DNA from 3 places in the Micromonospora sp. DT227 genome. Region 2 is predicted to be linked to each of the others. Evidence: riboswitches for the same ligand, from Rfam matches in the RefSeq annotation. Region 2 holds a riboswitch; each other region holds the start of a gene.
What was found. Region 2 has a riboswitch for cyclic di-AMP ahead of ACLQ2W_RS04955 (coiled-coil domain-containing protein). Riboswitches for the same ligand answer to the same signal wherever they lie in the genome.

Region 1 (9,716 bases), 500 kb from region 2:
GTACCGCTGGCCGGCCGCGAACGTGTACTGGAGCGGGGAGATGGCCTGGTACGGGATGGTCTCCGGGTAGGCGGCCTGCTCCGGGTAGGCGCGGCCGTACACCGGGATGGTGGCCTTGCCGGGACGCGGCGTCACCACGAAGCCGGTGGCCCACTTCGCGGTGGGCGCGGCGGCCGGGTTGTGGAACCACGCCTTCTGGCCGAGGTACCAGATCGCGGTCCAGTCGCCCTGGCGGCCGGCCACCGCGTACGTCTGTCCGGCGGAGGCGCGGGCGCCGTGGTCGGAGATGTACATCGTGTCCGGCGTGCCGTCCGGGCGCAGCCCGAGGTCGTTGACCAGCGGGGCGTCCGTGCTCGGCGCGGTCCGCAGCACCACCGCCGAGGAGCCGCGCGACGGGCAGGGCGCGGCCGGCGGGGTGGGCGTCGGGACGCCCGGCGGCTGCTGGTTGCAGCCGACGAACGCGGGGCGGTTGGTGGCGAAGTCCGGGTCGATGGTGACCAGCCCGGTACGCGACGTGCCGGTGGTCCGGAACGGGGCCTTCATCAGGTCGAAGTAGTGCGACCAGTCCCAGTAGGGGCCCGGGTCCCAGTGCATGCCCCGCACGTTCGCGGCGGTGATGCCGGGCACGTTGTCGTGGCCGATGATGTGCTGCCGGTCCATCGGGATGCCGAACTTCTGCGCCAGGTACCGGACCAGCTTGGCCGAGCTGCGGTACATCGCCTCGGTGTACCAGGTGCCCTGGCCGGCGAAGCCCTCGTGCTCCAGGCCGATGGACTTGGCGTTGACGTACCAGTTGCCGGCGTGCCAGCCGACGTCCTTGGCCTTGATGTGCTGGGCGACGTAGCCGTCCACCGACCGCAGCGTGTAGTGCCAGCCCAGGTAGTCGGCACGCTTCACCAGGTCGACGCTGGGGGCGAAGTAGCCCTCGGTGTCGTGGATGACGATGTATTCGATTTTCTGCTGCTTCGGCCGGTCGCCCAGGTCGTGGTTGCCGTAGTCGCCCGGGTCGGCGCTGAGCTGCTCGTAGGGGGCGGGAATCCACTCGCAGGCCAGCCGCACCGGGCACTCCAGCCCGTCCGGCCGCGCGGCGTGGCGCAGTCCGAGCCGGGCCAGCCCGGACCGGTCCGGCTCGGCGGCGGTGGTGGCGGCCAGCGTGACCCGCTGCCCGTCGTCGGTGGTCCGGGCCGCGCCCTGGCCGAGCTGGTCGTAGACCTCGTCGGCGAAGGCCGCCGCCGCGTCGGACGTGTCCGCGCCGGAGTAGCGGGCCACCGCGCCGTACCAGGCCGCGACGTCGCTGCCGGCGCCGACCGGCCCACCCAGTGCCTTCTGGTACGACGCCAGCAGCGCCGCGCCACCGCGGATGTTCGCCGCCGGGTCGGTGCGCAGCGTCTGCGCGTCCAGCCCGGTGAGCGTGGCGGCGGCGTCGAGCGTCTGGAGCGAGGCGGCCGGCAGCGGCGTCTCCCGGGTCGGCGCGGCGGCGGTGGCCGGGTCGAGCCGGAGCGGGCGGGCGTCGTCGCCGCGCGGGTCCTCGTCCTCGTCGACGTGCGCGCTGCCCGGCGTGGCCAGGACGTGCGTGGCGTCGGTCAGGTGCATCGGGCCGTAGCCGCCGCTGGTGCTGGGCTGGCCCGGGTGGGTGTCCCACCTCGACTCCAGGTAGGAGACACCGAGCAGCACGTTCTGCGGTACGCCGTACTCGGCCGCCGCGGCAGCGTACTGCTGCTGGCGGTCGCCGGTGGGCCGGCTGGCCTGCGGCGCGGCGCTCACCGGGCCGGTGGTGGCCAGCGCGGTGGCCGTCGCCACGGCGGCGGCGAGCAGGATCCGTCTGCTCGACGGCGGGGCTGAGAGGTGCATCGAACCTCCTGGACAGGGATGGGGGTCACTGCGTTCCACCCTCACTCCGCCCACCCACAAGGGTCAATACCTTTCCGGGCAGTAATCCGACATGAAAGAAATCTTCATTCGCGTTCGGGTGGCGCATCCGGTACGGAGTGTCACGGCCGTTCGGGTTGCGGATCGATAACGGGAATCCTTACTCTGGTCAAATCGTCGGCCGCATGTTTCACCGTCCAACCCGGTCGGTGACGGCACGACACCGCCGAGTCGCCCACGGGCGAACCGGGGACCCAGGTACCTGGGGTGAATCCGCAGCCACTGCGGTAGGGCGCTTCCCTTCCCGCCCGAACCCGTCAGCTAACCCGGTAGGCGGTCAGGCAGAAGGAGTACGGACGCCCGGTGGCCCACCATGCCCCGCGGCCGACGTCGAGCCGGTCGGTCGACCGGTCCGCCGCCGTGCCGCGTTTCCGCTGGTCCCGCTTCACCACCACACTCGCCGCCCTGGTCGGCGCCGCGGTCGTCCTGACCGGTGGCGCGACGGCGGCGCACGCGGAACCCTCGGTCGCCGAGATCGAGGCCCAGATCGACCGCGACTGGAACAAGCTCGAACCCGTCATCGAACAGGTCAACGCCGTCCGCGGGCAGCTCGCGGTGCGCCGCAAGCAGGCCGACGCGCTCGGCAAGCAGATCGCCCCGCTCCAGGCCCGGGTGGACGCCGCGCTCGGCCAGGTCGGCGGGCTCGCCGCCGACGCGTACAAGGGCGACAACCTCTCCACCGTCAACGCGCTGCTGGGCAGCCGTTCGCCGAGTGAGCTGGTCGCCGGCCTGGAAATGCTCGACCGCTTCGCGCACCACCAGCAGGAGCAGGTCCGCGACATCGCCGCGTTGCGCGACGAGCTGGCCGCGAAGAAGAAGCCGCTGGACGCGATGGTCGCCGACCTGAGCCGCACCGAGGCCCAGCTCGCGGCGAAGAAGAAGCAGATCGACGCCGAGATCGCCAAGCTCCAGAAGCTGCGGCTCAAGGTGTACGGCAACGGTGGCGGCGGCCCGCTGCGCCCGGCCCCCTGTCCCGCCGGATACCCGGGCGGCGCGGCCGGGGTGGCGGTCAAGTTCGCCTGCGCCCAGATCGGCAAGATCTACGTGTGGGGCGCGGCCGGCCCGGACCACTTCGACTGCTCGGGCCTGACCATGGCCGCCTGGGCGAAGGCCGGGGTCTCGCTGCCGCACAACGCCCGCCAGCAGCACGACGTGACGAAGCGGGTCAGCCGCGCCGAGCTGCGCGCCGGTGACCTGGTCTTCTACTACGGCGACCTGCACCACGTGGGCATGTACGTCGGGGACGGCTGGGTGGTGCACGCCTCCCAGTCCGGCAAGCCCATCACCATGAAGCGCGTCGACGACGGCGACATCAACAGCTACGGCCGCCCCGGCTGAGGTGTAAGGAGGGGCCCCCGGTTAACGCATTCCGCATAACAGGGGGCCCCTCTTAACAACCACGCTCGGCGTCAGCGGGTCGGCCAGGTGCGCCAGCTCTGCCAGGACCGGCTCGGCGTCGGGCCGCGCTGACCCTGGTAGCGCGAGCCGTAGACGGCCGAGCCGTACGGGTGCTCGGCCGGCGACGAGAGCCGGAAGATGCAGAGCTGGCCGATCTTCATGCCCGGCCAGAGCGTGATCGGCAGATTCGCCACGTTGGACAGCTCCAGCGTGACGTGGCCGGAGAAGCCCGGGTCGATGAAGCCGGCCGTGGAGTGGGTGAGCAGACCGAGCCGCCCCAGCGACGACTTGCCCTCCAGCCGGCCCGCCAGCTCCTCGCCCAGTGAGATCACCTCCAGCGTGGAGGCGAGCACGAACTCGCCCGGGTGCAGCACGAACGGCTGCCCCTCGGGAACCTCCACCATCGACGTCAGGTCGTCCTGCTGCACCGACGGGTCGATGTGGGTGTAGAGATGGTTGTTGAAGACCCGGAACAGCCGGTCCAGGCGTACGTCGATGCTGGACGGCTGCACCAGCGTGGGCTCGAAGGGCTCCAGCGCGAGCGTGCCCGCCTTGATCTCGGAGACCAGGTCGCGGTCGGAGAGCAGCATCGGAACACTCTAGCGACAGACGGTGGTGACCAGCGTGTCGGACTACTTCTTCGTACACGTGTTCGATAGACTGTCGGCATGGCTTCCTGGTCCGAATTCGCCGCCGACGAGCCCCGACTCGCGGCCGAGATCCGCCTTCTGATGCAGCAGTACGGGCCGGGCTTCGGCTACCTCGCCACGGTCCGCGCCGACGGCGGCCCACGGGTGCACCCGGTCTCGCCGCTGATCACCGACGACGGTCTCTGGTGCTTCGTCATCGACTCGCCGAAGCGCCGCGACCTCGAACGCGACGGCCGTTACGCGTTGCACTCCTTCCCGCCGGAGGAGAGCGACGACGAGGCCTACCTGGCTGGTCGCGCCGTTCCGGTGACCGATCCGGTGACGGTGGACCGGCTGACCCGGATCGGCCGGGCGGCGCCGCAGGGTGACTGGCGCCTGTTCGAGTTCTCCGTCGACGTGGCGATGCTGACCCGCCGTGACCCGGTCACCCAGATCGGTGCCGGCCGCCCGGAGATGCGGCTCTGGCTGGACCCGGGGGAGGTCGCACCCGTGTCCGCCACCCCGGCGTCACCATCCCCGGCCGCGGCCCGACGTGACGTGCTCGTCCCGGACGGCCGCCGTGGTCGGCACGGCTTCGACACCCGCCGGCCGGCCGCCTGACCGGGCCCGGAAAACGACGGTGCCGGCCCCGTCCGCAGACGGGGCCGGCACCGGTACGTGGTGCGGTGGCGATCAGGCCGCGCGGTAGGCGTTCCACGCGGTCAGCATGCGGCTCGCCTGGCCGGCGGTGAACTGGTACATGCAGGAGTCGTAGGTGTAGTCCATGAAGTTGGTGATCGGGTCCTTGCCGGTCGTGGAGCAGGTGTCCCGACCGGTGGGGCACTCGTACGCCGGGGAGGCCTCGGCCGGGGTGTCGGAGACGCTGTCACCCGAGCCCGAGCAGCCGCCCTGGAAGGTGTGGTAGAGGTTCAGCCAGTGGCCGATCTCGTGGGTGCCGGTGTCGCCCTGGTTGTAGTTGGTCGCCGAGCCGCCGGGCAGCGACTCGTTGAGCACGACCACGCCGTCCATCTTGTCCAGCGTCCGCTTCGGGAAGGTCGCCCAGCCCAGCAGGCCGTCGCTGAGCTCACCGAGGTACATGTTCAGCGTGTTCTTGCCGCCAGTGCGCAGCGAGGTCTTCATCGACCGCTCCGCCGAGGAGCCCTGCACGATCGGGTACCACGACGTGTTGGTCACCCGGTTGATCTTCGTGAGCTGGAAGCTGAACGCGGTGGCCGCGCCACCGGTCGAGCCCGCGTACGCCTGGTTGAGCACGCTGATCTGCTGGGTGATCAGCGAGTCCGGGATGTTGCCGCCGGCGCGGGTGCTGTTCTCCTGGATGACGTGCACGACGACCGGGATGGTCACGGTCGCCAGCGGGGCGACGGCGCCGGTCCGGAAGTTGGCCCGCTCGCGCTGCGCGGCGGCGAGGTCGGCCTCACGGTCGCGAACCTGCTTGGCGGTCAGGTGGTTCGGGTCGAGCTTGGCGTGGCCACCCTTGGCGACACGGGCGTGGGCGTCGGCCGGCTCGGCGCACACGCCGGCCGGGGCGGCCGAGAAGGCCGAAGCAGCGGGGACGACGCCGACGGCGGCGGTGCTGAGCAGCAGCGCGAGGGTCGACGTCGCGACACCGGCGGTACGCCGGGTCAGCAGGTTGGGACGGAGTCCCATGGGCCCACCTCTTTCTGACGGCGTGCCAGGGGGTGTGTCACGCCGAGTCGGAAACGTGTGGCAGACGTTACATCCCATCGAGGGATTTGAGAACGACCATATGTTGCCGGCGTGCAACATCCTTGATCAACTTGGCTGGCCCTCGCGGGGCGGGGGTACCTGGGTGCACGGGGGTGGTGACCTCAGGTACAGTGGTGCCGCTCGCGGGTGTAGTTCAATGGCAGAACATCAGCTTCCCAAGCTGACAGTGCGGGTTCGATTCCCGTCACCCGCTCCACGATCGAGGCCCTGGTGAGGACGACAGTCCCGCCGGGGCCTTCGACGTTGCGGCGGCCGACGGACGCCGAACTCGCGGTCAGGGGACTATTCTCCGGAGACTGACGAAGATCCATCGGGGGATGATCTTGAAGCTCCTTCTCACGTCCGCGGGCATCAAGAACGCCAGCATTCAGGACGAGCTGGTCGACCTCCTGGGCAAACCGATTGCCGACGCCAACGCCCTCTGCATTCCGACCGCCGGATACGCCATGGGCGGTCCCGCCGGGGCGTGGCGCTTCATCACCGGTCAATCCGTCATACCGATGTGCGAGTTGGGGTGGAAGTCGTTGGGGGTGCTGGAGCTGACCGCGTTGCCCAGCGTCGGGGAAGATCGCTGGGTGCCCTGGGTCCGGGAGGCGGACGCCCTGCTGGTGGGCGGCGGGGACGCGCTGTATCTGAGCCACTGGATGCGGCAGTCCGGGTTGGCGGAACTGCTGCCGTCGCTGGATGCGGTCTGGGTGGGGGCGAGCGCCGGCAGCATGGTGATGGCCCCCCGGGTCGGGGCCGAATTCGTCGCGTGGACCCCGCCCGGCGGGACCGACGAGGCGTTGGGCGTGGTCGACTTCTCGATCTTCCCGCACCTGGATCACCCGAACCTGCCGGAGAACACCATGGCCGAGGCCGAGAAGTGGGCCGCCGGCATGTCGGGTCCGGCATACGCGATCGACGATTCAACAGCCATCACGGTGATCGACGGCAGCGTCGAGGTCGTCACCGAGGGGCACTGGAAGCTGTTTCCGGCACAGTCGTGACGACAGGCGATCTGCCCGCCGTGGGGCCGGATCGCGTTCTCAGGACCGGTTCCCGCGCGCCAATCCCGCTTCCACCTCGGCCAGCACGGGCGGACGCACTCGACCTCGCAGTGGGCGAGGCAGCCGCTCAGGGGCGACGGGATGTCGACCGACACCTCGCTCACCGCTGATCCCCCGGGCGCGTACCGCCGGCCTGAGGGCGCTGCTCCGGAGTCGGGTGCAGGTCGAGGACGTGCCGCAGCCCCGGCTCCCCACCCAGGTCCACCGCACCGGCCTCCACGAACCCGGTCCGCCGGAGCACCGCCAGCGACGCCGGGTTCGCCAGCGTCGCGTCGGCGACCAGCCGGCGCAGCCCGTACCCGTCGCGGGCCAGTTCGCTGACCCGCCGCACGCCGTACTGCGCGAGGCCGCGTCCGGCGGCGCGTTCGGCCACCCGGTAGCCCAGCTCGGCGCTGCCGTCGGCCACGTCGACCAGGTTGAACCGCCCGAGCACGAAACCGTCGTCGTCGACCAGCACGTGGAAGTGGCAGATGCCGCGGTCCTGCTCGTCCAGCAGGGCGGCGAGCCGGTCGGCGAACAGGTCGAAGTAGTCGTCGCCGCGGTCGGGCACGTAGCGCGCGAAGTAGGCCCGGTTCTCCCGCTCGAACCGGTACAGCACGTAGGCGTGATGGGTGGCGAGTCGTTCGAGTTCCGGCACCGGGCCAGGCTAGTCGCCGGCGCCCGTCGTACCCGGATGGCAGCATCGCGGGATGCGCGACGAGATCCGGGCCCTGGTCGAGGCGCTGACGCCGGGTGACGAGCTGGAGGCCCGGCACCGGGCGGCGGCGTTGGTCTGGCTGGCCGGCACGGAGGACATCTTCCGCCGGGTCAAGCCGCGCACCCCGTCGCCGCACCTGGTCGCCTACTTCCTGCTCCGCGACCCGTCCGACGGCGCGGTGCTGCTGGTCGACCACCGCAACGCCGGCAGGTGGCTGCCCAGCGGCGGCCACGTCGAGCCGGGCGAGCACCCCGTGCACACCGTGCGCCGCGAGCTGCGGGAGGAGCTGGGCGTACCAGCGGTCTTCGCACCGCCGTTCGGCGAGCGACCGGCGTTCCTCACCGTCACCGAGACGGTCGGCCCGCCTGCGCAGCGGCACACCGACGTCAGCCTCTGGTACGTGTTGGACGCCCACCGCGAGCAGCGGTTCACCCCCGACCCGGTCGAGTTCCGGGGCGTCCGCTGGTGGACGCCGGCCGAGGTGGGCGACGCGCCGGCCGGCACGGTCGAGCCGCACCTGGGCCGGATGCTGGCCAAACTCAACCAGGGCTGAGCGTCAGCGGATGCGGCTCGCGGCGCGGCACGAGCGCGATGGCCGACAGGGTCGCCGCGCCCTCTTGACCCGTCCCCTGCGGCAAGCCGCAACGTGGTCCGGGCCGGCCCACCCGGGCCGGCGCGAGGAGGAGAGCGACGTGCGGCTGCTGACCATCGGGGCGTTCGCCCGCGCGGCCGGACTGACCGCCAAGGCGCTGCGCGTCTACGACGACTGCGGGCTGCTGCCGCCGGCCGCCGTGGATCCGCACTCCGGTTACCGCTACTACGCGCCGGAGCAGCTCGACCGGGCGCGGCTGATCGCCGCGCTGCGCCGGGCCGGCATGCCGTTGGCCGAGATCCGGGCCGTCTGCGCGCTGCCGCCGCCGGCCGCCGCCGAGGCGCTGGACGCCTGGTGGCGGCGGGTCAGCGCGGACACCGTGGCCCGTGGCCGGGCCGTCGCACTCCTCGTCGACCAGCTCACCGAGAGGGGCACCACCATGTCCGAACACACCTTCCGGTACGCGGCGCGCTGCGAGACCGGCACGGTCCGCGACTCCAACGAGGACATCGCGTACGCCAGCGACACGCTGCTCGCGGTCGCCGACGGCGTACGCGGTCCGGGCGGGTCGACCGCCAGCGCGGCGGCGGTGGACGCGCTGCGGCCGTTGGCGGCGGCCGACGCGCCGGCGGGCGACCTGCTCGCCGCGCTGGGCGACGCGGTGAGCCGGGCCGACCGGGCGGTACGCGCGCAGGCCACCGACGCGGACCGGCCGGCCAGCACGCTCACCGCGATCGTCCGGCGGGGCACCCGGCTCGCGCTGGTGCACGTCGGGGACACCCGGGCCTACCTGCTGCGGGGCGGCGAGCTGTCCCGGCTCACCCAGGACCACACGTACGTGCAGACGCTCGTCGACCAGGGGCGGCTCACGCCGGCCGAGGCCGGGGCGCACCCGCAGCGGGCGCTGCTGGCCCGGGCGCTGGGCGCGGGCGGCGAGGTGGAGGCGGACCTGGCGCTGCGGACCGCGCTGCCCGGTGACCGCTACCTGCTCTGCTCGGACGGCCTCGCCGCGGTGGTCGACCCGGGCGCGCTGCACGCCGCGCTGGCCGGGGCGGACGACCCGGAGACCGCCGTCGGGCGCCTGGTCGAGCTGGCGTACGCGGCGGGCGCGCCGGACAACATCGCCTGTGTGGTGGCCGATCTGGTGACGACGTAGCGGAACGGCCCGGGCCGTACGCTGGGGATCATGCGGATTGGCATCGTGATCCTGCCGGACCAACGCTGGTCGGAGGCGCGCCGGCGGTGGGCGCAGGCGGACGAGTGGGGCTTCGACCACGCCTGGACGTACGACCACCTGGGCTGGCGTGACCTGGTCGACGGGCCCTGGTTCGACTCCTGGACGACCCTGACCGCGGCGGCCTCGGTGACCTCCCGGGTCCGGCTCGGCACGCTGGTGGCCTCGCCGAACTTCCGCCACCCGGCGGCGTTCGCCCGGCAGGTGACCGCGTTGGACGACGTGTCCGGCGGGCGGGTGCTGCTCGGGCTGGGCGCGGGCGGCATCGGCTTCGACTCGGCCGTGCTCGGCGGCGAGACGCTGCCGCCCCGGCAGCGGGTCGACCGGTTCGCGGAGTTCACCGAGCTGCTCGACCTGATCCTGCGCGAGGACGGCACGACCTGGCGCGGGGAGTGGTTCGCGGCGGTGGACGCCCGCAACAACCCCGGCTGCGTCCAGC
Region 2 (9,716 bases):
GGCCGCCCGGCAGGAGGTCACCGACCTCGACGGCATCATCGACATCCACATCGCGCAGACCGTGGAGACGCTGCTGGCCCGCTCGACGGTGCTCGCCGAGCGGGTGGCCGCCGGAGCGTGCGCGGTGGCCGGCATGTCGTACCGGCTCAGCGGCGGCGAGGTGCGGACGGTGGCGCAGTCCTCGGCCCCGGTGCCCGCGCCGGCTGCACCGGTGGACCCGGCGCTCGCCGGCTGACCACCCCCGGACACACAGAAGGGGCCGCCCGGAGGCGGCCCCTTCTCGCGTACGCGTCAGAGCAGTGACATGTGCACGTGGTCGGTGTGGTTCGAGGGGCCGCTGTAGGAACTCCAGCCGGTCGCCGGGAACCAGATCTGCCGGTTCCAGATCACGTAGTAGATGCCCAACCGGTCGGCGTTACGGATGAGGAAGGCGGCCACCTCGTTGCCGTACCGGCGGGTGTCGTTGTTGTGCCACGGCGAGAAGCCGCTGTTCTGCAACGACCAGTCGCACGCCTTGCCCTTGGGGTGCTCCCACGGCCCGCCGGGGCGGTAGCAGCCCACGAAGCGGTTGAAGCCGGCGCGCTTGACCTCCTTGTACGCGTGCAGCGTGCGCGGCGTGACGCAGCCGGAGGTGGTCGGGTCGTTCTCGCTGCACGACTCGGACTTCCACCCGCCGTCGGCGGTGCGGCCGGGGCCGATCTTGGCAACCGGCGAGGTGGCCGAGACCAGGCCACCGGTGAAGTCCAGCCCGCCGACCAGCTTCAGCGCCTTCTGCGCCTCGACCTTCTCGCGGGCCATCGCGTTCGTCTGCTTCTCCTGCTCGCGCACCTCGGCGTCGAGCGCGATCTTGGCCTGTTCGGCGCGCGTCTTCACCGCGTTGATGGCGGCGAGCCGCTGCCCGTTGAACAGGTTGAGTTCGTCCAGGGCGCTGGCCCGGCGGACGAACGAGTCGGGCGAGTCGCTCTCCAGCAGCATCGCCATCGCACCGACCCGACCGGTGCGGTAGGACTGCGCGGCGATCTCGGTGACCTGCGGGCTGAGCGCGTCGAGCTCGTTCTGCGCCGCCTTCACCTCGAGCGCGAGCTGGAGCTGCCGCTTGCGCGACGTGTCCAGCTTGGACTTGGCCTGGAGGTAGGCCCGGTTGGCGGCGGTGACGGCCTCGCTGATCAGCGGTGGGTCGTCGTCCTCCGAGTGCCCCGAGGGGTTGGGGGCGGCGGTGTGCGGGGCCGCCGACGCCGGGGTTGGCCCGACCAGCACGGCGAGCGCGGCGAGCACGGCCACCACGGGTGTCAAGCAGCGGCGCAGGGGTGCCGTCACAGTGTTCCCTTCCGTCGGCCGCCGACCGGGTTAGCTGACGGGTTCGGGACGGAAGCGGCCCCTACCGCTGACGCGGATTCACCCCATGTACCTGGTTCCCCGGCTCGCCCGGAGGCGATTGGGCGGCGGCACCGCAGGCGCCGGTGCGCGCCTTCGGCGGTGACCGGCAGCGAGGTTACCCGAGATGTCGACCGGGGATCTACGCCCGGAAGCCGACCAATCGCGAGAATTCGACATTGCCCAGCGTGACCAGCATCGCGTTTCCCGCGCGCCGTCACGCTGCGGAGTGTCACCATGCGACATCCGTACTTCCCCGGCGGCCGGGCCACCGTTCGGCCGGCGTCCCGCCGAGCGCCTCCAGCGCTTCGCCGCGGGCCGCCGGGGGGCGGTCCGGCGGTGGCGGCGACGCCTCGGCCGCCGGCCCGCGCCGCCCGGCGGTGGCCACGACCGCGGCCAGCGCGGTGGTGAGCGGTACGGCGGCGATCAGACCGAGCGTCGCCACCGCGCTGCGGACGATCTCCTGGGCCAGGAACTCGCTGGTGAGGATCTCGCTCACCGGGCGGGAGTCGGCCACCAGCAGGAGCAGCAGCGGCAGCGAGGCGCCCGCGTACGCCAGCACGATGGTGTTGACAGTGGACGCGATGTGCGCACGGCCCACCCGGGTGGCCGCCCGGTAGAGCTGCCGCCGGGACAGGTCGGGGTTGGCGTGCGCCAGCTCGGTGACGGTGGCCGCCTGGGTGACCGTGACGTCGTCCAGCACGCCCAGCGAGCCGATGATGATGCCGGCCAGCAGCAGCCCGTGCAGGTCCACGCCGCCCTGGAACATGGAGAGCGTGGTGGCGTCCTCGCTGCCGAAGCCGGTCAGGTGGGTGGCGGCGGTGGCGAGCGTGCCCAGCACGCCGGTGACCACCAGGCTGCCGAGCGTGCCGAGCACCGCGACCGACGTCTGCGCGGTGATCCCGTGGGTCAGGTAGAGCACCACGAACATGATCAGCGCGGCGCCGACGATCGCCACCGGCAGCGGGGACCGGCCGGCGCCGATGCCGGGCAGCACGAAGCCGAGCAGGATGGCGAAGCTCGCCACCAGCCCGCCCAACGCGGCCAGCCCGCGCCAGCGCCCGAACGCCACGATCGCGGCGGCGAAGAGCGCCACCAGCCAGATCAACGGCGTGGCGCGCTGGTGCTCGGCGATGTTGTACGCCTTCACCGACGGGTCGGCCGGGTCGGTCAGCTCGACCAGGATCACCTCGTCGCCGACCTCGACGCGTGGTGCGCCGGGCCCGTCCGGGATCGGCGTCTCGACCTGCCGGCCGGCGTCCGGGCCCTGCTCCGCGGCGACCGTCACGGTGCCGCACCGGCCGCCGCCGCCCTCGGGGGCCTCCGGCGTGGGCGGGCAGGGCTCGGTCACCACCCGGGTCACCGTGCCGTGGTGGCGTGGCACGTTCTCGGCTTCGGCCGGCTCCGGGCCGCCGCCCCGGGGCCAGAGCACCAGCGCCGCGAGCACGGTGAGCACGAAGAGCGGCACCACGGTCGCGAGCAGGAGCCGGCGTACGCCCGGCGGCGCGGCGAGGGCGGGACGGGTGTGGTCGGCGCCCACGCTGGCTCTCCCTACGAATCGCGGCGCACCGATTCACCGGCCCGGTCGTCCACCCGGCCGGCGCGGACGCGTCCTGCCCACGCCCGTGCTTGCCGCCCGGATCATGGTAGCCACCCCACCTGCGCGATCTTGCAGTTGTGGCCCTGGCAAACGGCGCCAACAGGGCGCTTCGAGGGCCGCAACTGCAAGATCGGCGGGGCGGGGCGGGGCGGGGGGCGGGGGTGGGTCAGCCGCGTTTCATGAGGCGGCCTACGGCGGCCATCATTTCGGTTGCCATCTCGTCGGCTCGGCCCTCGGCGGCGCCCTCGTGCATGCAGTGCCGGGCGTGGCCGTCGAGCAGGCCCAGCGCGACCTTGTCCAGCGCGGCCTGGATGGCGGAGATCTGGGTCAGCACGTCGATGCAGTAACGGTCGTCCTCGACCATCTTCTCGATGCCCCGGACCTGCCCCTCGATGCGGCGGAGCCGCGCGAGCAGTTGGTCCTTGCTGGCGGTGTAGCCCCGGACCGGGGTGGACGGCGTGGTCATGCGTCGAGGATACCGTACCCCTCGGGGGTATGATACCGTTCGGCTTGTACCCCCAGGGGGTATCAGAACGGAGGGCGAGATGGACACCACCTACCAGGTGCGGGGCATGACCTGCGGGCACTGCGTCAACGCGGTCAGCACCGAGCTGAGCGCGCTGCCGGGCGTCACCGACGTCCAGGTCGACCTGGCCACCGGCCGGGTCACCGTCACCAGCCGGGAACCACTGGACGCGGACGCCGTGCGCGCCGCCGTCGACGAGGCCGGCTACGACCTCGCCGGGGCGTGACGGGTCCGCGGACCCGCAGAACCGAGGAGGCACCATGAACACGGCGACGAAGCTGAGTGGCTTCGCGCTCGGCCTCGCGGCGATGTTCACCGGGGCGTACGGGATCGGTCACGTGGCCGGTCCCGCCGCCCCGGCCGCCGAGACCCGACACGAGACCACCGACACCGACCACGGAGCCGCCGGCCACGGCGACGAGAGCGCCGGCGACGCGCACCTGCCCGGCGGCCTGCTGGTCTCCGAGCGGGGCTACACGCTCCAGCCGGTGACCGCCCCGGCCGGCGAGTTCGCGTTCCGGATCACCGGCCCGGACGGCGCACCGGTCACCCGCTACGACGTGGCGCACGACAAGCGCATGCACCTGATCGTCGCCCGCCGCGACCTGTCCGGCTTCCGGCACGTGCACCCGGAACTGGCCGCCGACGGGACCTGGCGGGTCGCCTCGCCGCTCGCCGGGCCCGGTGTCTGGCGGGCGTTCGCCGACTTCACGCCGACCGGCGGCGAGTCGCTGACGCTCGGCGTCGACGTCACCGTCCCCGGCCCGCTGGCCGCCCGGCCGCTGCCGGCGCCGGCCACCACCGCCACGGTCGACGGCTACACGGTCACGCTCACCGGCACGCCGGAGCCCGGCCGCACCAGCCGGCTCACGCTCACCGTCAGCCGGGCCGGTCGCCCGGTCACCGACCTCCAGCCCTACCTCGGCGCGTACGGGCACCTGGTGGCGCTGCGTCAGGGCGACCTGGCCTACCTGCACGTGCACCCGGAGGGCACGCCCGACGACGGGCGCACGCCCGCCGGGCCGGCGGTCACGTTCGCGGCCGAGGTGCCGTCCGCCGGGGCGTACCGTCTCTACCTGGACTTCCGCCACGGCGACACGGTGCACACCGCCGAGTTCACCGTCCTGGCCGGCGATCAGCCCACGCCGGCATCCACCACCGCATCGACCCCGGACGCCGGACACGGCACGCCGGGGCACGGGCACAGTTGACCGGGGAGGTGTCGCGATGACCACCACGGGAAAGACGCTGCCGACCGCGCCGAACCTGATCGAACTCGCGATCGGCGGCATGACCTGCGCGTCCTGCGCCGCCCGGATCGAGAAGAAGCTCAACCGGATGGACGGCGTCGAGGCCACGGTGAACTACGCCACCGAGAAGGCCACCGTCCGGTACGCCGACGACATCGCGCCGGCCGACCTGATCGCCACCGTGGAGAAGACCGGCTACACGGCCGAGGTGCCGCCGCCGCCCGCCCGCGCCGGGGAGGTCACGGCCGCCGAGCCGGTCGACGAGCTGCGCGTGGCGCGTACCCGGCTGTGGGTGTCCGCCGTGCTGACGCTGCCGGTGATCGTGCTGGCGATGGTGCCGGCCTGGCAGTTCGACTACTGGCAGTGGGCCTCGCTCACGCTGGCCGCGCCGGTGGTGGTCTGGGGCGGGCTGCCGTTCCACCGGGCCGCGCTGGTCAACCTGCGGCACGGCGCGGCGACCATGGACACGCTGGTCTCGCTCGGCACGCTGGCCGCGTTCGGCTGGTCGCTCTGGGCGCTCTTCCTCGGCGACGCCGGGATGCCCGGGATGACGCACCCGTTCCGGTTCGACATCACCCGCGGCGACGGCGCCGGCAACATCTACCTGGAGGCCGCCGCCGGGGTGACCGTCTTCATCCTGGCCGGGCGCTACTTCGAGGCCCGCGCCAAGCGCACCGCCGGCTCCGCGCTGCGGGCCCTGCTGGAGCTGGGCGCGAAGGACGTGGCCGTGCTGCGCGGCGGGCAGGAGGTCCGGATCCCGGTCGACCAGCTCGCGGTCGCCGACCGGTTCGTGGTCCGGCCCGGCGAGAAGGTCGCCACCGACGGCGTGGTCGAGGAGGGCACCTCGGCGGTCGACGCCAGCATGCTCACCGGCGAGTCGGTGCCGGTCGAGGTCGGGCCGGGCGACGCCGTGGTGGGCGCCACCGTCAACGCCGGCGGCCGGCTGGTGGTCCGGGCCACCCGGATCGGCGGCGACACCCAGCTCGCCCAGATGGCCCGGCTGGTGGAACAGGCGCAGACCGGCAAGGCGGCGGTGCAGCGCCTCGCCGACCGGATCTCCGGCGTGTTCGTGCCGATCGTGATCGCCCTGGCCGCCGGCACGCTGGGCTGGTGGCTCGGCACCGGCGCCGGGCCCACCGCCGCGTTCACCGCCGCCGTGGCCGTGCTGATCATCGCGTGCCCGTGCGCGCTCGGCCTGGCCACCCCGACCGCGCTGCTGGTCGGCACCGGGCGCGGCGCGCAGCTCGGCGTGCTGATCAAGGGACCGGAGGTGCTGGAGTCCACCCGACGGGTGGACACCGTGGTGCTGGACAAGACCGGCACCGTCACCACCGGCCGGATGACGCTTGTCGAGGTGCTGCCCGCCGACGGCGAGGACGCCGGCGAGGTGCTCCGGCTGGCCGGCGCGCTGGAGGCGGCCTCCGAGCACCCGATCGCGCGGGCGGTCGCCGAGGGCGCGGCCGAGGCCGGTCCGACGCCCGCCGTCGTCGACTTCGCGAACGCCGAGGGGCTCGGCGTGACCGGCACGGTCGACGGCCGGAGCGTGGTGGTCGGGCGGCTCCGACTGCTGCGGGAGCGCGGTCTCGACGTACCCGAGGAGGTCGTGCGCGCCGCGACCGGCGCGGAGGCCGCCGGCCGCACGGCGGTCCTGGCCGGCTGGGACGGGCGGGCCCGGGGCGTGCTCGCGGTGGCCGACGCGGTGAGGCCGACCAGCCGGGCGGCGGTCGACCGGCTGCGCGGCCTGGGGCTCACCCCGGTGCTGCTCACCGGCGACAACGCCACCGTGGCCGGAGCGGTGGCCGCCGAGGTGGGCATCGACGAGGTGATCGCGGAGGTGCTGCCCGCCGACAAGGTGGCCGTGGTCGAGCGGCTCCAGGGCGAGGGCCGGGTGGTGGCCATGGTCGGGGACGGGGTCAACGACGCCGCCGCGCTGGCCCGCGCCGACCTCGGGCTGGCCATGGGCACCGGCACCGACGTGGCCATCGAGGCCGCCGACCTGACGCTGGTACGGGGCGACCTGCTGGCCGCGGCGGACGCCATCCGGCTCTCCCGCCGCACGTTGACGATCATCAAGGGCAACCTGTTCTGGGCGTTCGCCTACAACGTGGCCGCGCTGCCGCTGGCCGCCGCCGGGCTGCTCAACCCGATGCTCGCCGGCGCGGCGATGGCCTTCTCGTCGGTGTTCGTGGTGGCGAACAGCCTGCGGCTGCGGCGCTTTCGCCCGATCGGGTGACGCCGGGCACCGGCATGGTTGGGCGGGCGGCCGGTTGGGTAACTCGTTGTCGTCACGCAACTGTTGAGCTGGAGGTTCCGATGGGTCTCGACGACAAGATCGACAACGCTTCCCAGGACACCGCGGGCAAGGTCAAGGAGGGCATCGGCCGGGCGACCGACAACGAGCGCCTCGAGGCCGAGGGCCGCAACGACCAGGCCGGCGCCAAGCTCAAGCAGGCCGGCGAGAAGATCAAGGACGCCTTCAAGAGCTGACGTACGCTCGCACACCCCACCGGGCCGGCCTTCGGGCCGGCCCGGCGTGCTGCGTGGCGGTCAGCGCGGCACGCGGTAGCGGATGTGGGTGACGGTGGGACCCGCGACCACCCGCTCCGGCGTCAGGGTCACGTCCAGCGGTCCGTCGAAGAGCGGCGTGCCGCCGCCCAGCACGATCGGCACCACGTGCAGCCAGAGCGAGTCGAGCAGGCCCGCCGCCAGGTAGCCGCGTACCGTGCCGCCGCCACCGGCCACACACACGTCGCCGTCGCCGGCCGCCTCCCGGGCCCGCTCCAGCGCCGCCTCGGCGCCGTCGGTGACGAAATGGAACTCGGTGCCGCCGGCCATCAGCAGCGACGCCCGCGGGTGATGGGTCAGCACATACACCGGGGCACGGAACGGCGGATCGGCACCCCACCACCCGGTCCAGGCCCGGTCCCACGGCCCCTCGCCGCCGCCGAACATGCGCCGGCCCATCACGTACGCCCCGACGCCGGCGGTCATCTCCTCGACCACGTCGGCGTCGACGTTGCGTTCCCCGCCGGTGAGGGCGTGCTGCGTGCGCCAGCTCTCGGTGGCGAACGCCCACTCGTGCAGCCGCAGGCCGCCCTGCCCGAGCGGATCCTGCACGCTCTGACCCGGCGCGGCCACGTACCCGTCCAACGACATCGACAGTTGACTGGTGACCTCTCCCATGAGGGGTGGACCCGCCGGGCCGGCGGAACTCATCGCTCGGCGGCCAGCCGCGCGGCGCGTACCTCCAGGTAACGCCGCTCGGGCAGGCTGGTGGTGGCCCGGGCGGCGGCCAGGTAGGCGGTCCGGGCGTCCGCCCGGTCGCCTGCCAGTTCGAGCAGGTGGGCGCGGACGGCGGCGAGGCGGTGGTGGCCGGCGGTCCGGTCGTCGGCGTGCAGCGGGGCGAGCAGCGCCAAGCCGGCCCGGGGGCCGTCCACCATGGCCACCGCGACGGCCTGGTTGAGCGTGACCATCGGGTTGGGCGCGAGCCGGGCCAGCACCCGGTAGAGCGCCACGATCTGCGGCCAGTCCGTGGTCGCGGCGGTGGGCGCCTCCGCGTGCACCGCGGCGATGGCGGCCTGCACCTGGTACGGGCCGGGCGCCGACCAGGTCAACGCGTCGGTCACCAGCGCGATCCCCTCCGCCACGGCAGCGGTGTCCCAGCGGGTGCGGTCCTGCTCGGCCAGCGGCACCAGCTCCCCGTCCGGTCCGGTCCGGGCGGCCCGGTGCGCGTCGGTGAGCAGCATCAGCGCCAGCAGCCCGGCCACCTCGCCCTGGTCCGGCAGCAGCCGGTGCAGCTCCCGGGCCAGCCGGATCGCCTCCCCGGTCAGCTCGGCCCGGTGCAGCGCCTCCCCGCTGGACGCGGTGTAGCCCTCGTTGAAGATCAGATAGAGCACGCGCAGCACCGCGCCCAGCCGTTCGTCCCGGTCGGCGCCCGACGGGAGCGTGAAGCGTGCCCCGGCCGCCTCGATCCGCTGCTTGGCGCGGCGGATCCGCTGGCTCATGGTCGCTTCCGGCACCAGGTACGCCCGCGCGATCTCGGCGGTGCTCAACCCGCCCACCGCGCGCAGCGTGAGCGCCACCTGGGCGTTGACCGGCAACGCCGGGTGGCAGCAGAGAAACAGCAGCCGCAACGTGTCGTCCCGGCTCGGCGGCTCCTCGTCGGCGGGCGGGGCGACCGCCGCGTACGCCGGCTGCCGGACCGCCACCGCGACCTCGCGCGCCCGGCGGGCGTGTTCGCTGCGCCACTCGTCGGTGAGTCGGCGGGTGGCCACGGTGACCAGCCAGGCGCGGGGATGCTCCGGCACGCCCTGCGCCGGCCACCCGGTGGCGGCGGCGAGCAGCGCCTCCTGGACCGCGTCCTCGCAGGCGTAGAACTGGCCGTGCCGGCGGACGAGCACGCCGAGGACCTGCGGCGCGAGTGTCCGCAGCAGGTCCTCGACCGCCCGGGAGGTCACATCTCCGTCCCGGCCTGCTCCATCACCGCGCGCACCTCCAGCACGCCGAAGCCGAGCCGCACGTCCGGCCAGCTCGCGGCGATCTCGACGGCCCGCTCCGGCGTCTCGCAGTCGACCGTCAGATAGCCGGCGAACTGCTCCTTGCTCTCCACGAACGGGCCGTCGGTGATCTCCGTGCCGCCGCCCGCCGGGCGTACGGTCCGGGTCTGCGACGGGTCGGCCAGCGCCTCCCCGCCGACCAGCTCACCGGACTCGGTCAGCGCCTTCATGATCTCGCCGACCTCGCCGAAGATCGCGGTGCGCTCCGCCTCGGTCAGCTCGTCGGCGAAACCGGGCCGGTTCCAGATCAGCAGCATGTACTTCACGGTCCACTCCTCGGGTACGGGCCACCGTCGGTGGCGCCTCACGGACGGGTCGGAGCCGACCGACCCGATCCGACACGGGGGAGACGCCATGTCGGGTGCGTCTGACGTCGCTCCCGTTACCACAAACGCACCCGAACCTCGCAG
Region 3 (9,716 bases), on a different contig from region 2:
CGGCGTCGGCGCCGAGAAGGTCATCGCGGCCATCACCAACGAGGTCAACAAGACCAAGCGGCTGACCGGCATCGCCGACGTCAAGGACCTCACCGACCGGGAGAACGGCACCCGCCTGGTGGTCGAGTGCAAGGTCGGCGTCAACCCGCAGGCGCTGCTGGCCGACCTCTACCGGCTGACCCCGCTGGAGCAGTCCTTCGGCGTGAACAACCTGGTGCTGGTGGACGGTCAGCCGCGCACGCTCGGGCTCAAGGAGCTGCTGGAGGTGTTCCTGTCCCACCGCTACGAGGTGGTGACCCGGCGCACCGCGTACCGCAAGCGCAAGCGGGAGGAGCGGCTGCACCTGGTCGACGGGCTGCTGATCGCGCTGCTCGACATCGACAAGGTCGTGAAGCTGATCCGGGCCAGCGAGGACGCCCAGGCCGCCAAGGACGGCCTGATGCAGAAGTTCACGCTCTCCGAGATCCAGGCCAGCTACATCCTGGACACCCCGCTGCGTCGGCTGACGAGGTACGACCGGCTGGAGCTGGAGGCCGAGCAGGAGACGCTGCGCGGGGAGATCGCCGAGCTGTCGACGATCCTGGACGATGAGAAGGTGCTGCGGAAGCTGGTCTCCGACGAGCTGGCCGCGGTGGTGAAGCAGTTCGGCGTGCAGCGGCGCACCACGCTCGTCGACGGCGACCTCAAGGAGGTCCTCGCCGCCTCGGTGCCGGCCGGCCCGCTGGAGGTCGCCGACGACCCGTGCCAGGTGATCCTCTCCGCGACCGGGCTGGTCGCCCGCACCGCGGCCGAGTCGGAGGAGGCGGCCGAGGCGCGTCGCCGCAGCGGCCGGGTCAAGCACGACGCGGTACGCGCGGTGGTGCACTCCACCGCCCGGGGGCGGGTGCTGCTGGTCACCAGCGCCGGCCGGGCGTTCAAGATCGACGTCCTGCCGTTGCCGGTGCTGCCGGAGCAGTCCGGCACGGTGTCGCTGCGCGGCGGCATGTCGGCCGCCGAGCTGGCCCCGTTGGCGCCGGGGGAGACCGTGGTCGGGTTGGCGCCGCTGGGCCCGTCCGCCGAGGGGTCGCCCGGTCTGGCGCTGGGCACCCGGCAGGGCGTGGTGAAGGTGTGCGCGCCCGACTGGCCGGTCCGCTCGGACGAGTTCGAGGTGATCTCGTTGCGGGAGGGCGACGAGGTGGTCGGCGCGTCCTGGCTGACCGACGGCACCGAGGCGCTGGCGTTCGTCTCCTCGGAGGCGTCGTTGCTGCGCTTCCCGGCGTCCCTGGTCCGTCCGCAGGGCGTCAAGGGCGGCGGGATGGCCGGCATCAACCTCCCGGCGGGGGCGCGGGTGGTCTTCTTCGGCGCGGTCCGCACCGACGACCCGCGGCACGGCGAGCCGATGGTGGTCACCTCGACGGGCGCCACGGTCAAGGTGACGCCGATGACGGCGTACCCGGCGAAGGGCCGGGCGACCGGCGGCGTGCGCGCGCAGCGGCTCCTCAAGGGCGAGGTGGAGCTGTCGGTGGCCTGGATCGGCCCGCGGCCGGTGGGCGCGACGGCCAACGGTGACCCGGTGGACCTGCCCCCGGCCGACCCGCGCCGCGACGGTTCCGGCTTCGCCGTGATGCTCGGCCCCACCGTCATCGGCCACCACATCGACCGCGACTGACCCCACCCCCACCCCACGCCCACCCCCCACCCCGCCCGGCGCGCGCTGATTCACGGAAAGAGTGGCTATTCCGCCCCGGACAGCCACTCTTTCCGTGAAAGAGGGCCCGGGGGTGGGGGTGTCAGGGGGTGGTGCCGCGCAGGCGGGCGATCAGGCGCATGCCGTGGTAGATCGCCAGGGCGGCGGCGGTGCCCAGCGCGATGCCGTTGAAGGAGAGGTCACCGGCGGTCAGCGTGTAGTTGGCGGCGCCGACGATCACCGCGACCGCGGCGGTGAACAGGTTGACCGGGTCGTGGAAGTCGACCCGGTTCTCGATCCAGATGCGGGCGCCGAGCACCGCGATCAGGCCGTACAACGCGGTGGTGACGCCGCCGAGCACACCGGCCGGCACGGTGAGGATCAGCGCGCCGAACTTCGGGCATAGCCCGAGCAGGATCGCCGTGCCGCCGGCCACCCAGTACGCGGCGGTGGAGTAGACGCGGGTCGCGGCCATGACGCCGATGTTCTCCGCGTACGTGGTGGTGCCGGAACCGCCGCCGGAGCCGGCCAGCACGGTGGCGAGGCCGTCGCCGAGGAACGCGCGGCCCATCTGCCGGTCGAGGTTGCGGCCGGTCATCGCCGCGACCGCCTTGACGTGCCCGGCGTTCTCCGCGATCAGCACCAGGATGACCGGGATGACCAGCACGACGGCGCGCAGGCTGAAGCTGGGCGTGTGGAACTCCGGCAGCCCCACCCAGGCGGCCTGCCGCAGCCCGGTGACCGCCTGCTGGTCGAGCTGGCCGGTCAGCGCCGCGACCAGCCAGCCGACCACCACACCGAGCAGGATCGACAGCCGGGCCAGGAAACCGCGGAACAGCACGGTGGCGACCAGGATCGCCAGCAGCGTGACCACGGCGATCAGCGGTTGCGCCTTGACGCCGGTGCCGGCGCCGCCGCCGTCCCAGGCGACCGGCGCGAGGTTGAGCCCGATCAGCGCGACGATCGCGCCGGTGACCACCGGCGGCATCAGGGCGTCGATCCACCGGGCGCCGGCCACGTGCACCACGACGCCGACCAGCGCCAGCGCGGCGCCCGCGACCACGATGCCGCCGAGAGCCGCGCCGATGCCGCCGTCGGTCTTGGCGGCGATCACCGGGGCGATGAACGCGAACGACGAACCGAGGTACGACGGCAGCCGGTTACCGGTGATCAGCAGGAACAGCAGCGTGCCCAGGCCGGAGAAGAACAGCGTGGTGGCCGGCGGGAAGCCGGTGATCAGCGGCACGGTGAAGGTGGCGCCGAACATGGCGACCACGTGCTGCACGCCCACCCCGACGGTGCGCGGCCAGGAGAGCCGTTCGTCGGGATGGACCACGTCGCCGGGGCGTACCGACCGGCCGTCGCCGTGCACGGCCCACGTGGGGAACTGGATCATCGCCTCGCCCTTTGTCTCGGGTGACGGGGGCGTGATCGACCCTGGGAGTTGTTTCTAGCACGGGGCCGGGTCAGGCCACCCCGGCGGGGCGGAACTGGACGCTGACCCGGGGGCCGACCGGGCGGGTGGTCTTCGGCACGGCGTGTTCCCAGGTGCGTTGGCAGGAGCCGCCCATCACCACCAGGTCGCCGTGGCCGAGCGAGAAGCGCACGCCGGGGCCGCCCCCGCCGCGCGGGCGCAGCAGCAGCGGGCGGGGCGAGCCGAACGAGACGATCGCCACCATGGTGTCGGTGTGCGCGGAGCGGCCCTTGGTGTCGCCGTGCCAGGCGACGCTGTCCCGGCCGTCGCGGTAGAGGCACAGGCCGGCGGTGACGAACGGTTCCCCCAGCTCGGGCGCGTAGTGCCGGCTGAGCGCGTCGCGGGCGGCGGTGAGCACCGGGTGCGGCAGCGGTCGGCCGCCGGCGTACCAGCAGAGCAGGCGCGGCACGTCGACCTCGGTGTCGTACATGGTGCGACGCTCGGCCCGCCACGGCACGTCGTGCCGGAGCGTGTCGAGCACCGCGTCGGAGCCCCGCACCCAGCCGGGCAGGTGGTCGACCCAGGCGCCCCGGCTCAGCTCGTGCCGAGCCGGCCGGGCGAGCGGACCGAGAGTCGGCCCGTGCTCGGCCAGGTCGAGCATCGAGGGCTGGTACGCGACGTCGGACACGCAGGCGATCGTACCCCGGCGGTCGAACAGGCGTACGACGGATCAGCGTCGCAGCATCCGGCGGACCGGGTCCGGGACGGCCTGCTTGATCCGCTCGCGCAGCCCCTGCGCGCGCAGCGTGCGCACGGTGTCGGCGAGCCGGCGGTTCTCGTCGTGGAGCCGCTGGATGCGGGTCAGCAGCTCGGCCGGCGGCGTGGCGGCGGCCGGGCGGACCGCCGGCGGGAACTCGGTCTCCGCGACCCGCCTGTCGAACGCCGCGGCGCTGTCGCCGTCGGCGAACGAGGTGCCGAGGTCGTGCTTGGCCAGGAACGCGGTGATGGTGTCGAAGCGGGCCTTGTGGCCCTCGGTCAGCGCGGTGTAGTCGGCCTCGGCGTAGAGGTCGGCGGCGTCGACGTCGGCCGGCACGTCCCGCATGATCCGGTGCGGGATGCCGAAGTACCGGGCCAGCTCCAGGGTGCGCGAGTCGTGCGCGAACAGGTAGCCGGGCGTGCCGGCGATCAGCGCCGTGATGGTGCCGTGGATGCGGGTGCCGAAGTTGAAGTCGAAGCCGGACAGGTGCGCCATCCAGGTCCACGGGTCGACGAACATCCGCACCTTGTCCTCGACGAAGAGCGGGTGCGAGGTGTGCAGTGGCATCTCGCTGTGCTTGCCCCGGTGCTCGGGCGCGTCGCCGTAGAGCAGCGTGCCGAGCGTGCGCAGGTCCTGCGGCACGTAGCACAGGTTCGGGTAGCGCTCCCGGTGGCGGCGGACGACCGGGGCCATCGACGAGACGTACGGGGAGATGGTCAGCGCGATCCGGTCGTCGGTGGTCAGCTCCGGCCGGGTCTTCTCCAGCGTGAACGTGTCCCCGTGCAGGAACATCGACGGGCAGCCGATCTGCTCCACCGCGGAGAAACCGAGCGTACGCAGGTAGCTCTCGGTGATCTCGCCGCGCACCCCGATGCTGTGCGACCGGTCGAGCACGGCCCGGCAGAACGCGCTCACCGGCTCGTCGATCTGGCGGAGGTACTCCCGGTCGCCGTCGACGTTCGTCTGCACGCCGACGCCGAGGACCACCACCGGGATCTTCAGCCGCTCGATCAGCCGGGTCATCGGTTCGAGGCGGTTGATGAAGCTGCGCCGGAACGCGTTGGCCAGCGGTACGACGAAGACGTCGTACCGTTCGTTGATCTCGTCGGCGTCGCGCGGGTCGGCGAGCTTCCGGGTCGACGTGACCTCCGCCGTGGAGGTGGCCAGCAGCTTGTTCGCGGCGTGGCTGAAGACCAGGTTGCCGGTGTTGTCGCTGATCCAGTTGCCGGCGAAGGTCTCCTCGGGCGTCAGGACGTCGAACGGGCCCTTGCGGGCGCGGAGGAGGATCCGCTGGTGCATCCGGTTGCTCACCTTCCGTACGGGCCCGGCGGGCCCGGTGGGCCCCGCCGCGCGGGAACGGAAATCCTATCCGCCGCCCGCCGGGACCGGCCCGGACGTCGCCGTGCCGGAACGCGCCCCCGGCCACCCGGTAAGGTGCCCGGGATGACCAGCGCCCCGACCACCACCCGTGCTCCGCGTCTGCCGTCGCTGACCGGGCTGCGGTGGATCGGGGCCCTGCTGGTCTTCGGCTTCCACGCGGGCACCATGCGGATCATCGCCGAGCCGCAGTGGCAGGCGGTGATGGGCAAGGTCTTCAGCCTCGGGCTCTCCGGCGTCGAGTTCTTCTTCATCCTCAGTGGCTTCGTGCTCGTCTGGTCGTACCGGGACGGCGAGTCGGGGTGGACGTTCCTGCGCCGCCGGGCGGCCAAGATCTACCCGAACCACGTGGTGACGTTCCTGGCGGCGCTGGCCGTGGCGGCCTGGTTCGCCGACCCGGTGCTGCCGTGGGCCGCGATCGGGAACCTGTTCCTGGTCCAGGCGTGGATCCCGCTCAACGGCTACTTCTACAGCATCAACAACGTGAGCTGGTCGCTCTCCTGCGAGCTGGCCTTCTACCTGTGCCTGCCGCTGGTGGTGCCGTGGCTGCGCCGGGCGCGTACCGGCGTGCTCCGGGCCGTGCTGGTCGCCGCGCCGCTGCTCATCCTGGCGCTCTGGCCGGGGCAGCACCTGGTGCCCGAGGAGCAGCGGTGGTGGTTCACGCAGATCTTCCCGGTCACCCGCTCGTTCGAGTTCTGGATGGGGGCGGCGGCGGCCGAGCTGATGCGCCGCCACCGCTGGCGTGGCCCCGGGCTGACCACGGCCAGCCTGGCCTTCGTCGCCACCTGGGTGGCCGCCGCGCTGTGGATCCGGGCCGAGTTCTGGGCGGCGTTGCTCGCCGTCGCGTACCTGCTGGTCATCACCGCGGCGGCGGACGCCGACGTGCGGGGCCGGCGGACCCCGTGGCGGTCCCGGCCGATGCTCTGGCTCGGTGAGGTCTCGTTCGCGTTCTACCTGGTCCACGTGCTGGTCATGGTGACCGTGCTGCGGCTCACCGGGGACTGGGGGACCGGGCTGCCCGGGTGGCGGGGCCCGCTCGCGGTGCTCGGCTTCCTGCTGCTCACCCTGGCGCTCGCCGCCGTGCTGCACCGCTGGGTGGAGGAGCCGATGATGCGCCGCCTCGGCCCGTCGCGCCGGGCCCGCGGCGGTCCGGCCGCCGCCGCGCCGGCACCGGGCGTGCCCGCGCCGCGCGCGGCCGCCGACGACACCGGCGCGGCGTCCGCCGGTGAGCCGGACCCGTCGATCGAGTACGCCGGGCGGCGCCGGCCGGACTGAGCGGTCCACCCTGGTCAACGGCGTCGCGACACGCCGGGCGGCGATGCGCCGTGCCCGGATCGGCGGTAATTTGTTCCCGTGGCTCCGATCGCGCTCACCTGTCCCGTGTGGTGGGTGGCGCGCTGGGTCGCACGGATGCTGGCCAGCCTGGCCGTGGTCGTCGCCTGTTCGCTGGGCGCCGCCACGCTGCCGACCGGCGTGTCCCCGATCGCACCCGCGGCGGCCGGCCCGGTCGCCGGGTTGCGGGCCGACGCCGCCGCCGAACGGCCGAACGGCCGTGTCACCGAGCGGCAGGGCGACACTGTCGTCGAGCGGCAGGGCGACACTGTCGTCGAGCGGCAGGGCGTCCCCGTCGTCGATCGGCAGCGGAGCCGCGTCGGCGTTCCCGAGCCGCAGCCGGTGGGCGATGTCCCGCCCCCGACCGGGCGGCACCCGTTCCCGGTCGGCCAGCCGCCGGCCCCGGCCGGTCCGCGGGCCCCGCCCGCCCGCTGACCCGCCACGGGCCCGGCCCGTGACCGCGCCCACCGAACCTCACCCGCACCGCCCCTCGGCGGCCCGGCGGCGCCCGAACTCCGGCCGCGCCCCGCCTCCGACCGGCCGTGCGGAGTTACCCGCCACTGTCTCCCGTGAGGTGCCGACCATGTCGCAGACCGTTCTCCTCAATTTCCTCACCGCCGTCCCCGAGGCCGCCGCCATCTGGTCGGCGCTGACCGTGCTCGCCCTCGTCCTGCTCGCCGTGCTGGTCGCCCGACCGGAACGCGACGGCGCGGGTGAGCCGGCACCCGAACCGGTCGACGCGGAGGTGCTCCACCGCGCCGACCTGGCCCGGTACGCCGACGAGGTGGCGGTGGCCGCCGCCGGGGCCGCGCAGACCGCCCGTCGCCGTCGCGAGCAGTGGCTGGCCGCCCAGAGCGAGGCCGACCGGGCCTGGACCGCCTACGACGAGGCGGACGCCGCCGCCCGCCGCCTGGCCGGCGCCGGCGCGCTGCCCGCCCCGCACACCCCCCGCACCCCCGCCGAGTACGCGGCGCGCGAACGCTGGCTGCACCACGCCGCCATGACGGCGCACTGGCGGGGGGAGTTGACCGCCCGCCAGCTCGCCGACGTGCTGGCCCGCCGCAACGGGTGGGACCCGCGCCGGCACCCGGCCGAGCAGGAGATCGTGCTGGCCCGGACCGTCCGCGACGGGCGGCGGGCCGGCTGGGAGACGGCCGCCGAGCGGGAACGCCTGGCGTGGCGGGACGCCGAACTGGCCGCCGAGGCGGCCCGGACGCTCGCCGCCGAGGCGTACGCGGCGGCCACGGCGCTGCGGCCGGTGCCCACGTCCCGCGTCTCGACGGTGAGCCGCGTCCCGGTCCCGTCGGCGGTGCGGGGGGCCCGGTGGCGTCCGGCCCGCGTCGGCTGAGCGGCCCCGGGAAGCACGTCGACCGAATCGTTACCCGAAACCGGTGAGGCCGGTCACCGGTGCCGACCGCCGGCGACCGGCCGGATCGATGGCCCCTGCTGCGCCCGCTGCCCGATTCTCCGTCGGTCGGATGTCCGCTTCCTGCCGCACGGCGCCGACGTGGCCGCTTGTCCCATTGAGGGAGGTCGGTGACCGGCTGTTCCGAATCCGTAGTCGTCGAGGACGTTTAAGCAGGTGAGAGCGCTTGGCAGGGCGTGTACCCGCCGGTAGTGTCGGCGCGTCCGGTGCGGTTCCCGATCGCAGATGGCGACGCCGCGCCGACCCGCCTAATCGTGCATACGAACCGGGGACCCAACGCAACACCGGGGTGAATCCGCGAGCCCACGGCCGCGGTAGGGCGTACTTCCCGCCCGAATCCGTCAGCTAACCCGGTCGGCGGCCACGGAAGGAGTTCCATTCCCGTGCCCACCACCCCCCGAACGTCTCCCCGCCTCCACGGCCCCGGGGTGCCGGCGCTCGCCTGACGCGACGCGCTTCCGACCCCGTCCCGCCCGGCATCCGGGCGACTTCCCGCGGCCGTCCCGCCCGCCAGCGCGTGTGAGTTCCTCCACGCGCGGGGTCGGCTCGTGCCGCCCACCCCGTGGAGGAAACCCGTGAAGTACCACCTGAAGCGCCACCTGCGTCGCCTCGCGACCGAGCGTCCGTACCAGATCATCGCCGGTTCGGCGGCGGCCCTCGTGCTGGCCGGCGGCACCGGCGCCGCGCTGACCGCCACCGACGACGCGCCGACCCGGCAGGAGAACACCGCCGCGGTGGCGGAACTCGGCTCCCGCCTCGGCGACACCGCCAGCCGCAGCGAGGCGCGCCTCGCCGTCCCGTCGCCGAGCGCCTCGCCGAGCGCGTCGTCCAGCGCGTCGCCCCGCCGCTCGCCCAGCACCTCGCCCACGGCCTCGCCGTCGGCGAAGGTCGCCGACCCGGACACCACCCGCAAGGCCACGCCGAAGCCGCCGTCGAGCAAGGTGCTCGACTACGACTACCAGGCGCAGACCACCTACTACTACTGTGGCCCGGCCGCGGTGCGGAACGCGCTCAGCGCCGCCGGCATCGAGCGCAGCCAGGACACGCTCGCCGTCGCGCTCGGTACCACCGAGATGGGCACCAACTCGGCCGAGGACACCACCCGGGTGCTCAACCAGCAGGTCAAGGGCGACCCGTACCGGACCCGCACGATCCCCGGCACGGCCACCAAGGCGCAGATCGACCGGCTCCAGGCCGACGTGGTCAACGCGGTCCGCAACGGCCGGGCGGTGGTCTCGAACATCGTCGGGGACGCCACCGACACCAACGGCGGCTGGCACTCGTTCCCGGGCGGCCACTACATCGCCGTGGTCGGCTACCAGAACGACGGCCGGACCGTACGGATCGCCGACTCGGCCGACCCGTCGCTGCCGTCGTACTGGATCAGCACCATCGACCTGGCGAACTGGATGGCCACGCGCGGCTACTCCGCCTGAGGAGTACGCGTCGAAGGCCGGCACCCCGTGCGGGGTGCCGGCCTTCGCGCTGTCTCAGCTGTTCCAGTGCTTGCCGACGAGGTCGGTGGCCTGCTTCTCCCACTGCGCGTACGCGTCCGGGTAGGCGGACACCTGCACGGTCTGCGCGGCCTTGGTCACCGGCATGTCCTGCCAGCCGTCAACCTGCTTCAACCCCTTCAGGAAGGCGAGGGTCGAGTACTCGGGGTCGGTGATCTGCTCCGGGGTGCCCCAGCCCGAGGACGGGCGCTGCTGGAACAGGCCCAGCGAGTCGTGGTCATTGCGGTCGC

Region 1: another riboswitch for cyclic di-AMP. It lies ahead of ACLQ2W_RS02515 (NlpC/P60 family protein); the one in region 2 lies ahead of ACLQ2W_RS04955 (coiled-coil domain-containing protein).
Region 3: another riboswitch for cyclic di-AMP. It lies ahead of ACLQ2W_RS16530 (C39 family peptidase); the one in region 2 lies ahead of ACLQ2W_RS04955 (coiled-coil domain-containing protein).

What each region holds. Positions count from the first base shown of each region.
Region 1 covers NZ_JBNCLA010000001.1:498,624-508,339, forward strand. The annotation lists gene ACLQ2W_RS02510 (N-acetylmuramoyl-L-alanine amidase) at 1-1,851, opposite strand, end outside; cyclic di-AMP (ydaO/yuaA leader) riboswitch at 2,084-2,219, shown strand; gene ACLQ2W_RS02515 (NlpC/P60 family protein) at 2,233-3,267, shown strand; gene dcd (dCTP deaminase) at 3,339-3,917, opposite strand; gene ACLQ2W_RS02525 (pyridoxamine 5'-phosphate oxidase family protein) at 3,996-4,577, shown strand; gene ACLQ2W_RS02530 (zinc metalloprotease) at 4,650-5,624, opposite strand; tRNA gene ACLQ2W_RS02535 (tRNA-Gly) at 5,828-5,901, shown strand; gene ACLQ2W_RS02540 (Type 1 glutamine amidotransferase-like domain-containing protein) at 6,029-6,694, shown strand; gene ACLQ2W_RS02545 (GNAT family N-acetyltransferase) at 6,855-7,391, opposite strand; gene ACLQ2W_RS02550 (NUDIX hydrolase) at 7,444-8,004, shown strand; gene ACLQ2W_RS02555 (MerR family transcriptional regulator) at 8,144-9,199, shown strand; gene ACLQ2W_RS02560 (LLM class flavin-dependent oxidoreductase) at 9,230-9,716, shown strand, end outside.
Region 2 covers NZ_JBNCLA010000001.1:1,002,083-1,011,798, forward strand. The annotation lists gene ACLQ2W_RS04950 (carbonic anhydrase) at 1-235, shown strand, start outside; gene ACLQ2W_RS04955 (coiled-coil domain-containing protein) at 292-1,317, opposite strand; cyclic di-AMP (ydaO/yuaA leader) riboswitch at 1,322-1,452, opposite strand; gene ACLQ2W_RS04960 (YibE/F family protein) at 1,607-2,914, opposite strand; gene ACLQ2W_RS04965 (metal-sensitive transcriptional regulator) at 3,141-3,440, opposite strand; gene ACLQ2W_RS04970 (heavy-metal-associated domain-containing protein) at 3,520-3,726, shown strand; gene ACLQ2W_RS04975 (hypothetical protein) at 3,761-4,711, shown strand; gene ACLQ2W_RS04980 (heavy metal translocating P-type ATPase) at 4,728-6,983, shown strand; gene ACLQ2W_RS04985 (CsbD family protein) at 7,064-7,237, shown strand; gene ACLQ2W_RS04990 (dihydrofolate reductase family protein) at 7,298-7,933, opposite strand; gene ACLQ2W_RS04995 (RNA polymerase sigma factor) at 7,963-9,207, opposite strand; gene ACLQ2W_RS05000 (YciI family protein) at 9,204-9,563, opposite strand.
Region 3 covers NZ_JBNCLA010000004.1:297,249-306,964, reverse strand. The annotation lists gene ACLQ2W_RS16565 (DNA gyrase/topoisomerase IV subunit A) at 1-1,648, shown strand, start outside; gene ACLQ2W_RS16560 (uracil-xanthine permease family protein) at 1,770-3,062, opposite strand; gene ACLQ2W_RS16555 (alpha-ketoglutarate-dependent dioxygenase AlkB) at 3,133-3,768, opposite strand; gene ACLQ2W_RS16550 (polysaccharide pyruvyl transferase family protein) at 3,811-5,136, opposite strand; gene ACLQ2W_RS16545 (acyltransferase family protein) at 5,281-6,489, shown strand; gene ACLQ2W_RS16540 (hypothetical protein) at 6,568-6,981, shown strand; gene ACLQ2W_RS16535 (hypothetical protein) at 7,130-7,894, shown strand; cyclic di-AMP (ydaO/yuaA leader) riboswitch at 8,208-8,347, shown strand; gene ACLQ2W_RS16530 (C39 family peptidase) at 8,548-9,408, shown strand; gene ACLQ2W_RS16525 (hypothetical protein) at 9,463-9,716, opposite strand, start outside.